2 regions of the Rhizobium sp. NLR8a genome follow, and region 1 is predicted to be linked to the other one. Evidence: predicted binding sites of a transcription regulator. Region 1 holds the regulator's gene; the other holds the start of a gene.
The links. The regulator PhoB, encoded in region 1, activates phosphate uptake and scavenging genes when phosphate is short. The targets are predictions, from matches to a motif close to TGTCATNNANCTGTCAT.
Positions count from the first base shown of each region.

Region 2: HJC04_RS10960 (DUF2794 domain-containing protein) is a predicted target of PhoB. The motif match lies at 3,732-3,748, and genes of this name have one in related genera.

Region 1 covers NZ_JABDWI010000004.1:275,935-283,363, reverse strand. Annotated here, with positions in the region: gene HJC04_RS09590 (O-succinylhomoserine sulfhydrylase) at 1-330, shown strand, start outside; gene apaG (Co2+/Mg2+ efflux protein ApaG) at 554-946, shown strand; gene HJC04_RS09580 (Hsp33 family molecular chaperone) at 1,130-2,122, opposite strand; gene argF (ornithine carbamoyltransferase) at 2,216-3,130, opposite strand; gene HJC04_RS09570 (aspartate aminotransferase family protein) at 3,168-4,367, opposite strand; gene HJC04_RS09565 (GcrA family cell cycle regulator) at 4,791-5,324, shown strand; gene phoB (phosphate regulon transcriptional regulator PhoB) at 5,618-6,301, opposite strand; gene phoU (phosphate signaling complex protein PhoU) at 6,462-7,175, opposite strand; gene pstB (phosphate ABC transporter ATP-binding protein PstB) at 7,219-7,429, opposite strand, start outside.
Region 2 covers NZ_JABDWI010000005.1:93,148-100,576, reverse strand. Annotated here, with positions in the region: gene acnA (aconitate hydratase AcnA) at 1-2,371, shown strand, start outside; gene HJC04_RS10965 (thioredoxin family protein) at 2,717-3,457, shown strand; gene HJC04_RS10960 (DUF2794 domain-containing protein) at 3,771-4,172, shown strand; gene HJC04_RS10955 (GNAT family N-acetyltransferase) at 4,179-4,736, opposite strand; gene HJC04_RS10950 (Bax inhibitor-1/YccA family protein) at 4,846-5,574, opposite strand; gene HJC04_RS10945 (ABC transporter permease) at 5,756-7,429, opposite strand, start outside.

The DNA of each region.
Region 1 (7,429 bases):
TATCCCGGCCGCAAGGATCATCCGCAGGCCGACATCATCGCCAAGCAGATGACCGGCGGCTCGACGCTCGTCTGCTTCGAGCTGAAGGGCGGCAAGGAGGCGGCCTTCGCATTGCAGAATGCGCTTGAGATCATCAAGATCTCCAACAATCTCGGCGACAGCAAAAGCCTGATCACACATCCGGCAACGACCACGCACAAGAACCTGACGGAAGAGGCGCGCGCCGAACTCGGCATTTCTCCGGGTACGGTGCGGCTTTCGGCCGGCATCGAGGACACGGACGACCTGATCGAGGATTTCGCGCAGGCGCTTTCCAAGGTATCGGCTTGATCGACTGGAATAGCGGCCGGACTTCAATGTGGAGCCGGCCGCCGATCCGCGGGAACAAGGTCAGCCGCGCCGGCGTTGCGAAGTAAAATTAAGGCTGACGATTAGGCTTAATGATCGAAAACCATATGATCATCACTATTTGACCGCTGATCAACGTTCCGTTTCTTGACGGACCGGGCCTCTTATAAGATACGGGTAACATATCTTGACTATGGTGCAAGGCATGTATCGCGCCCTCACAAGAGATATCGAAGTCGTGGTCGAACCGTTCTATCTGGAGGAGCAATCCGATCCGGAGGACGACCGCTATGTCTGGGGTTACCGGATTGTCATCAGCAACAATTCCGGCGTCGCCGTTCGCCTCATCAACCGCTACTGGAACATCACCGATCAGAACGGACAGGTGGACGAAGTGACCGGCCCCGGCGTCGTCGGCGAGCAGCCGCGGCTCAGCCCGGGCGACACCTACGAATATTCCTCCGGCTGCCCGCTCGACACGCCCTCAGGCCTGATGTTCGGCCACTATCAAATGGAAACGGATGAAGGCGAGCTGTTCGACGTCGACATCCCCGCCTTCTCGCTTGACTCGCCGGGGCTGCTGCGCGTGCTGAATTGAGGGCAAGTTCCTCCCGCTCAAGAGATTGCCGAGACCCGCCCCTCATTCGCCTGCCGGCACCTTCTCCCCGTAAACGGGGCGAAGGGACCATGCCGCGATCGATCTGTCCCCGCCGACCTCTCGCAGGGCACGTCCCCTCGCCCCATTTACGGGGAGAGGGGCAGCTCTCAATGCTAACTGAGCCTATTCCGCCGGCTGAAGCTCGGCTGCTTGGAAGCGGTAGGTGGTCGAGCAGAATTCGCAGGTGACGGATATCTCGCCGTTTTCCTGGCTGGCCTCGATCTCCTCGGCGGTGAAACCCTTCAGCACGTTGCCGATCTTTTCCCGCGAACAGCTGCAGCGGTCGAAGACGGCGCGGGGCTCGAAGACGCGCACGCCGCGCTCGTGGAACAGGCGGAACAAGAGGCGTTCGGTGCCGACCTGCGGATCGGTCAACTCGTCGGCATCGATGGTCTCGACCAGCGAGCGGGCTTCGGTCCAGGCGTCATCCTCGCCATGCGGACGGTCGCCGTTATCGCCGTCGCCGCCGTGGAGATCGGGCTGGCGCATGCGCTCCGGCGCCTCCGGCAGGAACTGGGCAACGAGGCCGCCTGCCCGCCAGCGGTGGCGCGGCTTGCCGGCATCGTCACGGTCGAAGAGTTCGGCCGCAGCCAGGCGCACCCGCGTCGGGATCTGCTCCGACTGGCGGAAATAGACGCCGGCGATCTCCTCGAGCGAGGTGCCGTCGAGCGCGACAATACCCTGATAGGGCTGGGCGAACTTGCCCTGATCGATGGTGAAGGCGAGCACGCCCTTGCCGAGCAGTTGCTCCGGCTCGGTCTCGCCTGAGGCAATCGCCTGGTCGAGCAGCGCCCGATCGAAACGGGCGTAGGCGCGCACGTTCTCCGGCGTCGAGAAATCGGCGACGAGCAGATCGACCGGGCCGTCGCCCTTGGTCTGCACGGTGAACTTGCCGTCGAACTTCAGCGAGGTGCCGAGCAGCACCGTCAGCACGACGACTTCGGCAAGCAGCCGGGCAACGGGCGCGGGATAATGATGGCGCTCGAGGATGGCATCGAGCATGGGGCCGAGCTGGACGGCGCGGCCGCGCACATCCAGACCCTCCACCTGAAAGGGGACGACATGATCATCGCCGGCGAAATCGAACTGGCCGAGGGCGGCTGCAGCTTCTGCCATGGCTTTACTCCTAGTTTCGGGAGCGGCGGCCAAAGTGTCCGGCGCTCGCGCAGTCGGGCCGCAAGCTTATGACTCGCAACATCCGATTATGGTTCAGATCGCGCCCAGGCACCAAGCAAGAATCGATTTCTGCGCATGAAGACGGTTTTCCGCTTCATCGAAGACCACGGATTGCGGGCCGTCGATCACCTCGTCCGTCACTTCCTCACCGCGATGCGCGGGCAGGCAATGCATGAACAATGCATCGCTGCCGGCCTTGGCCATCAAGGCCGCATTGACCTGATAAGGCTGGAAGACGTTGTGACCCCGGGCCCGATGTTCCTGATTCATGGAGACCCAGGTATCGGTCACCACGCAATCGACGCCTTCGACCGCACGGTCGGCATCATGGCAGAGCATGATTTCGGCGCCCTCATTGCGGGCCCAGTTCAGATAGTGATCCTTGGGCTCCGAACCAAGGGGGACGGCCATGTTCATGCGGTAGCCGAAGCGCGCCGCCCCTTCGACCAGCGAATGCAGCACATTGTTGCCGTCGCCGGTCCAGGCGATGGTCTTGCCCTTGATCGGGCCGCGATGCTCCTCGAAGGTCATGATATCGGCCATGATCTGGCAGGGATGGGTATCGTCCGTCAGCGCGTTGATGACAGGCACGGTCGCATGTTCGGCAAGCTCCAGCAGGCGCGAGTGCTCGGTGGTGCGGATCATGATCGCATCGACATAACGCGACAGCACCTTGGCGGTGTCGCCGATCGTCTCGGCGCGGCCGAGCTGCATTTCGGTGCCAGAGAGGAACAGCGTTTCCCCGCCGAGCTGGCGCATGCCCACGTCGAAAGAGACGCGGGTGCGCGTCGACGGCTTCTCGAAGATCATCGCCAGCATCTTGCCGGCGAGCGGCTTGTCGCCCTTGCCGGCCTTGAAGGCCTGCTTGCGGGCGAGCGCGTCGTTCATGATGGTTCTGAGGTCGGCCGATGTGACGGCCGAAAGATCGAGGAAATGTTTAGGAGCCATGTTCTTACCTGTCGTGCGCCCGAAGGCGGCGATCCCTTCAAGCCGTCTTCTTGATCTTGGCGGCGCGGATGCTCTCGGCGGCGCGCTCGAGGCGCACAAGCCCTTCGCGGGCTTCCTCGGCAGTGACCACCAGCGGCGGAAGAAGGCGGATGACGTTGTCGCCGGCCGGCACGCCGAGCAGATGCGCGGCGCGGATCGCCTGCAGCAATTCGGCCGAGGGAACCGCAGCCTTGACACCGAGAAGAAGCCCTTCGCCTCGGATATCCTCGATCACATCGGGATAACGATCCTTGAGCGAGGCCAGTCCCTGGCGGAAGACGAGCGCGACGTCGCGCACATGCTCAAGGAAGCCATCGGCGAGGATGACGTCGAGCACGGCGCTGCCGACCGCCATGGCCAGCGGATTGCCGCCATAGGTCGAACCATGCGTGCCGGCCTTCATGCCGGAAGCGGCCTCGGCGGTTGCAAGGCAGGCGCCGAGCGGGAAGCCGCCGCCGATGCCCTTGGCGACGGCCATGATATCAGGCGTGATGCCGGACCATTCATGGGCAAACAGCTTGCCGGTACGGCCGACGCCCGTCTGCACCTCGTCGAGGATCAGCAGCAGGCCATTTTCGTCGCAGATCCGGCGCAGCGCCTTCATGAATTCGCTGGTGGCGGGACGCACGCCGCCCTCGCCCTGCACCGGCTCGATCAGGATTGCGGCCGTCGCATCGGTAATGGCGGCACGCACGGCATCGATGTCGCCGAACGGCACCTGATCGAAACCCGGCGCCTTGGGGCCGAAACCTTCGAGATATTTCTCCTGGCCGCCGGCGGCGATCGTCGCCAGCGTGCGGCCGTGGAAAGCGCCTTCGAAGGTGATGATATGGAACCTCTCGGGATGGCCCTTGGAAAACTGATAGCGGCGCGCCGTCTTGATGGCGCATTCGAGCGCCTCGGCGCCCGAATTGGTGAAGAACACCTTGTCGGCGAAGGTGGCGTCGGTCAGGCGTTTGGCCAGGCGCTCCTGGCCGGGAATTTCATAGATATTGGAGAGGTGCCAGACCTTGTCGGCCTGCTCCTTCAGCGCCGCGACCACATGCGGGTTGCCGTGGCCGACGGAGGTGACGGCGACCCCGGCGCCGAAATCGAGATAACGCTCGCCGCTCTCGGCGATCAGCCATACGCCCTCGCCTCGCTCGAACCGCAGCGGGGCACGAGAATAGGTGTCGTAAAGCGGCGCGGCTTCAGCCATCGCGGGTCTCCCGTTCAATGTTGTCATGCGCGGATTCCGGCTAACAAAACCAGGTCCGAAAAATCAAAAATGCCGCCTTTCGGCGGCGAGCGGTACTATTTCCTTTTCGCGCTGCAATGTCAACAAAACTGCGGCCTTAGCGTATGCCGCAAGCTTGTACAGGGGCACTTTCGGCCTTCAACAGGCATTATTGCAGAAATGACACGCAGAGGCAGCAAGTTGGGGAAAAACTTGAAATTCGATTCATCCGGATTCCCGCGACTCTTGTCACGGAGTCAGCCTCACACTAGGTTAAAGTTCAATTACTAGACTGCATGCGGCGGAACTAGTCACCAAAATTGATCAAGCGTTTCTTGTTTCGGAGGCTTCCGGGACAACGGTGAGGGATTCTGCCATCACCAACGCAAAAGGTGGAGACAGGGCATGAACTGGACAGACGAGCGGGTCGAGAAACTCAAGAAGCTTTGGGCCGAAGGACTGAGCGCCAGCCAGATTGCTGCGCAGCTTGGCGGGGTCAGCCGAAACGCCGTTATCGGCAAGGTGCACAGGCTCAGCCTTCCCGGCCGCGCCAAGGCCGGCGGCACGGCCACCGCGGCGCGCACGCCGAAGCGCCAGACATCCGCGCCGCGCGCGCCGAACTACGCCTCCCGGATCGCCACCCGCACCGTGACCCGCCAGCAGGGCGCAACCCTGCTGAAGGAAGAGATCGAGATCGATACAGTCGAGGAAATGGAATATGTGCCGAAGGGCAACGTGGTGGTGCCGATTTCCCGCCGCCTCGGCCTGACGGAGCTCACCGAACGCACCTGCAAGTGGCCGGTCGGCGATCCGCTCAAGGAAGATTTCCATTTCTGCGGCTGCGAATCCCCGGACAATTCGCCCTATTGCAGCTATCATCAGAAGCTTGCCTATCAGCCGATCAACGAACGCCGCCGGGCGGCGGCGCGGGTCAGCTGAGCGGACCGGTATAGCCAGACATAAAAAACGGGCCGCCGTTTCTTATTCGAGTGGGAAGTGACCTTTGCGTTTAGCAACCCCCACACTCCGTCATGCCAGGGCTTGACGGAGGAGAGGTGGCGCCGGGACAAGTCGGCTTTGCAGGCGCGATGGAAAGGTGGTGCCGAGACGCATAAGCCTCGCCGGCGCAACGACGCTGGCTCCGCAGCGGCGACGATGGACGACAAGGCGGGCCTCACAAGCCGTACTGCCGTGCGTTTGGCGGGAACGCCAACCCCACACTCCCTCAGCCTTCAGGCCTCCATCGAATAACCGGCGCCGCGGACGGTGCGGATGACGTCCTGCATATTGGAGAAATTCAGCGCCTTGCGCAGGCGGCCGACATGGACGTCGACGGTGCGTTCGTCGACATAGATGTCGTGGCCCCAGACGCCGTCCAGCAGCTGCGAACGGGAAAAGACCCGGCCCGGCGACGACATCAGGAATTCCAGCAGCCGGAATTCGGTCGGGCCGAGGCGGACTTCGCGGCTCTTGCGGTGGACACGATGGGTTTCGCGGTCGAGCTCGATATCGCCGCATTTCAGCACCGAGGACAGCACCTCGGGACGGGCCCGACGCAGCATCGCCTTGACGCGGGCGACGAGCTCGGGGGTCGAGAAGGGCTTGACGACGTAATCGTCGGCGCCGGTGGACAGTCCGCGCACACGCTCGCTCTCCTCGCCGCGCGCCGTCAGCATGATGATCGGCAGCCGCTCGGTTTCCGGCCGCATGCGCAGGCGCCGGCAGAGTTCGATGCCGGAGACGCCGGGCAGCATCCAGTCGAGGATGAGAAGGTCGGGCGTGCGCTCCTGAAGCCTGATCTCGGCCTCGTCGCCGCGCAGGATGGTATCGACCTCAAAGCCTTCCGCCTCAAGATTATAGCGAAGAAGCACGCTCAGCGCTTCCTCGTCTTCAACAACTGCGACTCTCGGGATCATGCGTGTCCGTCTCCTCGCGCACAAGCCTTAAACCGGGACGATTTAAGCAGGCGTCCTGCGCAAATTCAGAAATTGGCTGCGACCTCTTTGCGCGCCCCGAACGGGCGCGCACGCAAGTGACTGGTCCGGGCGGCTGGCCCGGGCGGCTCGTTCGGAACAATTATTCCGTCGCGGCGCCGACGGTGTTGGCACTGTCATCCTTCGGACGATCGCCTTCCGGCTGGGCGCCCGTCGCCATGTAGTAAATCGTCTCGGCGATGTTGGTGGCATGGTCGCCGATGCGCTCGATGTTCTTGGCGCAAAAGAGCAGATGCGTGCAGCTCGTGATGTTGCGCGGATCTTCCATCATGTAGGTCAAGAGCTCGCGGAACAGCGAGGTGTACATCGCGTCGATCTCGTTGTCGCGTTCGCGGATGGCGGTCGCCTTGTCGGCGGCGCGTGTCGTATAGACGTCGAGCACTTCCTTGAGCTGGACGAGCGCCAGCTCGGAGAGGTGCTCGAGGCCGCGGGCGAGCTTGCGCGGCACGCCTGTGCTCTGCACGGCGATGACGCGCTTGGCGGTGTTCTTGCCGAGGTCGCCGACGCGTTCGAGATCGGCGGCGATGCGGATCGAACCCATGATCTCGCGCAGGTCCGAGGCCATCGGCTGACGGCGGGCGATGGTGACGATCGCCTTGTCGCCAATCTCGCGTTCGGTGTGATCGAGGATCACATCGTCGGAAATGACCTTTTGCGCCAGCGCCGTATCGCCGTTGACCAGCGCCCGGACGGATTCCGCGACCATCTGTTCGGCCAGGCCGCCCATTTCGGAAATCCGCCTGGAGAGGAACTTCAGATCATCATCATAGGCGGAATAAATATGTGTCGATGCCATGGGGCTTTGTCCTCGAATAACGGAAAGCTTCGTGTCGCCGGGATCAGCCGAAGCGACCCATGATGTAATCCTGGGTGCGTGGATCGTCGGGGTTGGTGAACATCTTGTCGGTGTCGTTCTCCTCGACGAGGTTGCCGAGGTGGAACATGGCGGTGCGCTGCGAAACACGCGCGGCCTGCTGCATGGAGTGGGTGACGATGACGATCGTGTAGTTCTCGCGCAACTCGTGGATCAGCTCCTCGACCTTGGCGGTG
Region 2 (7,429 bases), on a different contig from region 1:
CGACGCGATGGTGTCGCTCGGCGGCGATCCCGAGAAGATCAATCCGCTTGTTCCTGTCGACCTCGTCATCGACCACTCCGTCATCGTCGACGAGTTCGGCACGCCGCAGGCTTTCGCCAAGAATGTCGAGCTGGAATATCAGCGCAACGGCGAGCGCTACCGCTTCCTGAAGTGGGGCCAGCAGGCATTCAAGAATTTCCGCGTCGTTCCTCCGGGCACCGGCATCTGTCACCAGGTCAATCTCGAATATCTCGGCCAGACCGTCTGGACCAAGGATGAGGACGGCGAGACGATCGCCTATCCCGATACCTGCGTCGGCACCGACAGCCACACGACGATGATCAATGGTCTCGGCGTTCTCGGCTGGGGTGTGGGCGGTATCGAGGCTGAAGCCGCCATGCTCGGCCAGCCGGTTTCGATGCTCCTGCCTGAAGTCATCGGCTTCAAGCTGACCGGCAAGCTCAAGGAAGGCGTCACCGCGACCGACCTCGTTCTGACCGTCGTGCAGATGCTGCGCAAGAAGGGCGTCGTTTCCAAGTTCGTCGAATTCTTCGGCCCCGGCATGGACAACATGCCGCTCGCTGACCGCGCGACAATCGGCAACATGGGTCCGGAATACGGCGCCACCTGCGGCTTCTTCCCGGTTGACGGCGAAACCATCAACTACCTCACCATGTCCGGCCGCACGCATGACCGCATCGCCCTCGTCGAAGCCTATTCGAAGGCCCAGGGCATGTGGCGCGAAGGCGACGGTTCCGACCTCGTCTTCACCGACACGCTGGAACTCGACCTCGGCGACGTCGTGCCGTCGATGGCCGGCCCGAAGCGTCCGGAAGGCCGCATCGCGCTTGAAAACATCGCTTCCGGCTTTGCCGGCTCGATGGATGCCGACTACAAGAAGCCCGGCCAGCTTGCCAACCGCTATGCGGTCGAAGGCACCGATTTCGATCTCGGCCACGGCGACGTCGCGATTGCCGCCATCACCTCCTGCACCAACACCTCCAACCCGTCGGTGCTGATCGCGGCCGGCCTTCTCGCCCGCAACGCCGTTGCCAAGGGACTGAAGACCAAGCCGTGGGTCAAGACCTCGCTGGCTCCGGGATCGCAGGTGGTCGGTGAATATCTCGCCAAGTCAGGTCTGCAGGCCGATCTCGACAAGCTCGGCTTCAATCTCGTCGGCTTCGGCTGCACCACCTGCATCGGCAATTCCGGCCCGCTGCCGGCGCCGATCTCGAAGACGATCAACGACAAGGGTCTGATCGTTTCCGGCGTGCTCTCCGGCAACCGCAACTTCGAAGGCCGCATCTCGCCCGACGTCCAGGCGAACTATCTTGCTTCGCCACCGCTTGTCGTCGCCTACGCTCTTGCCGGCACGGTGCAGAAGGACCTGACCAAGGAGCCGATCGGCGAAGACCAGAACGGCAAGCCCGTCTACCTCAAGGATATCTGGCCGACCTCGCACGAGGTGCAGGAGTTCATCCAGAAATACGTCACCCGCGAACTCTACGAAAGCAAATATGCCGATGTCTTCAAGGGCGACATCAACTGGCAGGCGGTTCAGGTTCCGCCGGGCCAGACCTATGCCTGGGACGACAACTCGACCTATGTCCAGAACCCACCCTACTTCGTCGGCATGGGCAAGAAGGGCACCGGCGTTGCCGACATCAAGGGCGCCCGCGTCCTCGGCCTGTTCGGTGACAAGATCACCACCGACCACATCTCTCCGGCCGGCTCGATCAAGGCGGCATCGCCGGCCGGCGCCTACCTCATCGGCCATGACGTCGCGGTTGCCGACTTCAACCAGTACGGCACGCGGCGCGGCAACCATGAGGTGATGATGCGCGGCACCTTTGCCAATATCCGCATCCGCAACCATATGCTCGGCCCGAACGGCAAGGAAGGCGGCTACACCATCCACTACCCGTCGAAGGAAGAGACTTCGATCTACGACGCCGCCATGCAGTACAAGGCAGAAGGCGTTCCGCTCGTCATCTTCGCCGGTGTCGAATACGGCAACGGCTCCTCGCGCGACTGGGCTGCCAAGGGCACCAACCTGCTCGGCGTCAAGGCTGTCATCGCCCAGAGCTTCGAGCGCATCCATCGCTCGAACCTGGTCGGCATGGGCGTCATCCCCTTCGTCTTCGAAGAGGGCACGACCTGGCAGAGCCTCGGCCTCAAGGGTGATGAGCTCGTCACCATCGAGGGGCTGGACAAGATCAAGCCGCGCGAGAGGAAGATCGCCAAGATTACCTATGGCGACGGCACTGTGAAGGAAGTTCCGCTGTTGTCGCGTGTCGATACGCTCGACGAGGTGATCTACCTCAACAATGGCGGCATTCTGCAGACGGTCCTGCGTGATCTCGCTGCCTGATTTTCAGGGCATGATGCCGAAAAGTGTGAGCGGTTTTCGGACGACATCATGCTCTTCTTCTTTGATGTAGATCCGGATTCAGATTTTAGGCCGGTCGGCCTAAAATCACCCGGGTCTAGGAGAGTGGATTGATAATGGCCGCCGGAGAGCGTTTCCGGCGGCTTTTCTTTGCTGCAAGAGTCTTTGCCGGAGGCTCACGATGATTTGTTTCAGCTGCGTTCCGGCCGAGCTACGGTCTCACCCGTTCGTGATTTTTCGTTTGGACCCGGAAGGATTATTCGTACGTTCATATCTCAGAGCCTTCGGTTCCAAACGCCGCCGGCGCTGAAAAAGAGGTGCAGGTGAATGTCCCCCCGTTTCTTGATTCCGCTGATCGTCGGCGTTGCTCTTGCAGGCTCGCTGCAGGCCGAAGACGGCAAGCCCAAAGGCGTCGTCGAGCTTTTCACGTCGCAGGGCTGCTCCTCCTGTCCTCCCGCTGATGCCGCCTTTCGCAAGCTGGTGAATCAGGGCGATGTCATCGCGCTCGCCTATCACATCGACTACTGGAATTATCTCGGCTGGGCCGATACGCTGAGCTCGAAGGAAAATACCGAGCGGCAGTACGGCTATGCCAGGACGATGGGTCGCAGCAACGTCTATACGCCGCAGGCGATCGTCAATGGCCGTGGCCATTTGGCCGGCGCCGATCTCACCGGCATCAACAGCAAGATCGACACCTACAGCAGCGAAGGCAACGGGCTGACCATCCCCGTCAGCGCGGCAATGCGCGGCGACGAGCTGGAGATCAAAATCGGCGCAGGGCAGGGAAAGGCCAATGTCGTGATGGTCTATTTCGACAAGGAAAAGACGATCGACGTCGAAAAAGGCGAAAACAGCGGCAAGAAGATCTCCTATCTGCACAGCGTCACCAATGTCGAAACCGTAGGCATGTGGGACGGCAAGGCGACCAGTCTGACGCTGCCGGCGAGCGTCCTGCAGCGGCCGCAGCTCGAGGGCTGCGCGATTCTGCTGCAGTCGGCAACGGCCGACGGCGATCCGGCAGCGATTCTCGGGGCGACCGTGGTAATGGCGGGAAAAAATATCTGATATTTCAACCGATTACGGGTGAAATGCCGGGCGGCCCGGCCGAGCGTATTCGGGGCTGGGGTTAAGGTCGATACGCTCCGCCGGGCCCTTTGGCGCGCTGGCGCCAAACCGGGATGCATAAATCCCCTGCAAATGAGGCGCTGTTTTGACTGAAATGCGGCGCTGGGGAGAAAGCACTGCTTCGTCCCCAGCGAAAGGTGTCTGGACGTGCGGCGCTGCCGTAGGCCGAATGTGAGGGGCCGCGCTCTTGCAATTTGCGGCGGCTCGGGCAAACTGTCACTCTCCTGTCACAAGCGGAGGCCTTGGAGACCTGATGACAGATCAGCCGGATTTGCGACACGGCGAAAGCCGCTCCGTCGACAATAGTTCCTCGGTCGTCGTCGATCTCAGGGAGTACAAGCAAAGCAAGGACCCGCTTCCGGTGACCTTCCACCGGCGCGAGCTGGACGCGATCCTCTGGATCTACGGCCGCATGGTCGGCGAGGGGGAATGGCGCGATTATGCCATCGACCATCTGAAGGACAGAGCAGTCTTTTCCGTCTTCAAGCGCTCCGGCGAGATGCCGCTCTTCCGGATCGAAAAGAACCCGAAGCTTGCCGCCAAGCAGGGCGCCTATTCTGTCATCAACGTCAACGGCATGATCCTGAAGCGCGGGCACGAGCTGAATCAGGTCCTCAAGGTGTTCGACAAGGCCTTGAAGCTTGTCGATAAATAATTCTCATCAGCCCGCAAACAGCGTACCGGGATAAATGGAGGGATCCGGATCGGTCCTCATGCCCTCGCCGAGGCTGCGCTGCATGAGCATCGTGTCCAGCCAGCGGCCGTGCTTGTAGCCGGTACCCTTCATCAGTCCGACCTCCACAAAACCTGCCTTCAGATGAAGCGCGATCGAGGCCGGGCTCGCGCCGCCGATGACGGCTACCATCTGACGAAAGCCAAGCCCGGTGCAGCGGTCGATCAGCTCGGCGATCAGTGCCTTGCCGATGCCGCGGCCGCGGGCTTCGGGTGCCAGGTAGATCGAATCCTCCACCATCCAGCGATAGGCAGGGCGGGTGCGGAAGGCCGACGCATAAGCGTAGCCCAGGAGTTTCCCGTCAGCATCGGTTGCGGCGATATAGGGATATTGCTGGCTGACGATCACGGAAAACCGCTGGGCCATTTCGGCCTCGGAGGGCGGCGCAATCTCGTAGCTTGCAACGCCATTGAGGACCGAGTCGCGATAGATCTCCGTAATGGCGGTGATGTCGGTTTGGGAGGCGTCGCGCAGGAGGAAGGACATCGGGCGGCAGGTCCGTCGGAAGGAGCAGGCTCCTCTAAAACCACCCCTGAGAAACCGGTGCAACAAAAAAGGCGGCCGAAGCCGCCTTTTCGATCTATCAATGCGCCTGTTATCTGCGGTTACCCATGAACTGCAGCAGGAACATGAACAGGTTGAGGAAGTCGAGGTATAGCGTCAGTGCGCCCATGATCGCCTTGCGACCGGCGACAGCGACGTCATCCGCTTCATAGTAGAGTTCCTTGATCCGCTGCGTGTCGTAGGCGGTGAGACCTGCGAAGATCAGCACGCCGATCACCGAGATCGCGAACTGCAGCGCGGATGAAGCCAGGAAGATGTTGACGAGCGAGGCGATGATCAGGCCGAAGAGACCCATGATCAGGAACGAACCCATCGCCGACAGGTCACGCTTCGCCGTATAGCCGTAAAGAGACAGCGCGCCGAAGGAGGCGGCGGTGACGAAGAAGGTCTGAACGACGCTCTGGCCTGTATAGACCAGGAAGACCGACGAGAGCGACAGCCCTACCAAGGCGGCGTAGATCCAGAAGGTGGTCTGGGCGGCGGACACGCTCATCTGATGAATGCGGAAGCTCAGGAAGAAGACGACCGCAAGGGGGGCAAGGATCACGACCCAGCGCAACGGCGACTGGAACAGAAGCGCGCCAAACTGGGTGAGCTGGCCGTCCTGGACCGCGAAGTTGAATCCGAGATATGCTGCCACGCCGGTGATCGCCAGGCCCAGCGCCATCAGATTGTAGACCTTGAGCATATATGCGCGCAGGCCTTGATCAATCATCTCGCCGGTCTGGACGCGGCTTTGATAGTTACGAAGATCAGCCATAGTTTCCTCTTACAAGCTCCGAAGGAGATACGGTGTCGGGGTTTTCGACCCGGGCGCCGCTGCGGAGCTCCAGCATGCCTGCAGACAATATGAGGCTTTCGCCCTTTGCAAACAAGGGGCTTGCAAAGGCGCGGCCGGTTAAATCGCCGTAACGTGAAGTCGTGTCGACCGTGCTATCCGTCTAAAGCTCACGCAGCACCGGTGCGGCCTTCTGCCCGAGGATGCGCCAGGTGCCGATGAGGCCGATGCCGACGGTGAGCACGAGCGCGGTGACGAGCGTCAGTCCCGCCACATCGGGCAGGAAGGCAGACGGCAGTCGCATGATGCGGGCGACGATGAACCAGGCGGCGATACCGCCGGCAAAGAGTGCGAAGATCGCGGTGGCCAGCCCGAGGATCAGATATTCGTAGCTGAAGGCGCGAATCAGCATAGCGCGCGTGGCGCCGAGCGTCTTCAGCACCACCGCGTCGTGAGTGCGCGCCCTGTTGCCGGCGGCGAGCGCCCCGGCAAGGACAAGAATAGAGGCGACGAGCGCCACCGATGCGGCGGCGCGGATCGCTGTCGCAAGCTGGGCGACGAGCTGGTTGACGATATCGATCGCATCCTTGACGCGCACGCTGGTGATCGTCGGATAGGTGTGGGTGACGGATTTCAGGATGGCAGCATCTTCGGCCGGTGTTGAGGAGGGATCGGTTAGCGTCGCCAGCCAGGCATGCGGGGCGCCGCGGAACGTGTTCGGCGAGAAGACCATGACGAAATTGATCGACAGCGATTCCCACTCGACACGGCGCAGATTGGCGATCTTTGCAGTGATGTTGCGGCCGAGCACGTTGACGGTGACGGTATCGCCGATCTTGAGGCCGAGTTCATGCGCTTCTTCCGAGGAGAAGGAGACGAGCGGCTCGCCGCTGTAATCCTTGTCCCACCAGCTGCCTTCGGCGAGCGCGGCATTTTCGGGCAGCGTGTCGGCGTAGGTGATGCCGCGATCGCCGTTCAGCACCCAGCGGCCGGCGGCCGGCACATTCATCTTGGTGACATCCTCACCATTGAAGGCGACGATCCGGCCGCGCAGCATCGGCACCTCCATCAGCTTGCCCCTTGGCGCTTGCGCCTGGACGAGATTGCGGAAGGCATCGACCTCGGCACTCTGGATATCGACGAAGAAGAAGTTGGGTGCCCCCTCGTTCATGCGGCCGGTCAGCTGCTGGCGCAGGTTGCCGTCGATCAAGGTCAGGGTCACCAGCAATGCCAGGCCGAGGCCGAGCGAGAGGACGACCGAGGGCGTCAGCGCTCCGGGGCGGTGGATGTTGCCAATCGCGAGCCTGAGCGCCGGCGAGTGAACGCGCGGGCTGCGGCGCGCGAGCCAGGCGATCAAGGCGGCGACGAGGCGCAGGACGACGAAGGCGAAGATGATTGCGCCGACGAAGACGACGGCGATAAAACGATCATAGGCGGTGAGGATGGCAAGGCTGGCAAGGGCCGCCATGAAGACGGCGGCAAGCAGGATATAAGGCCAGGACGGCAGCCGGCGGGCTTCGAAGCCCTGCTCTCGGAAGAGCGCCGTTGCCGGCACTTCGCGGGCATGACCAAGCGGCAGAATGGCGAAGGCGAGCGTCGTCAGGATGCCGAACAGCGTCGCGAGCAGCAGGGCGCCGGGATAGAGGGTCGGCGCGGTTGAGACCGGCAGGAATTGCGCCAGGAACTGTGCCGCAAAGATCGGCGACAGGGCGCCGATGACGAGGCCGGCCAAGATGCCGCCAAGGGCGATGATGGCGATCTGAAAGAGATAGATCAGAACGACGACGGCGGCTGGAGCGCCGAGGCATTTGAAGGTGGCGATGGTGGTGCGCTTGGA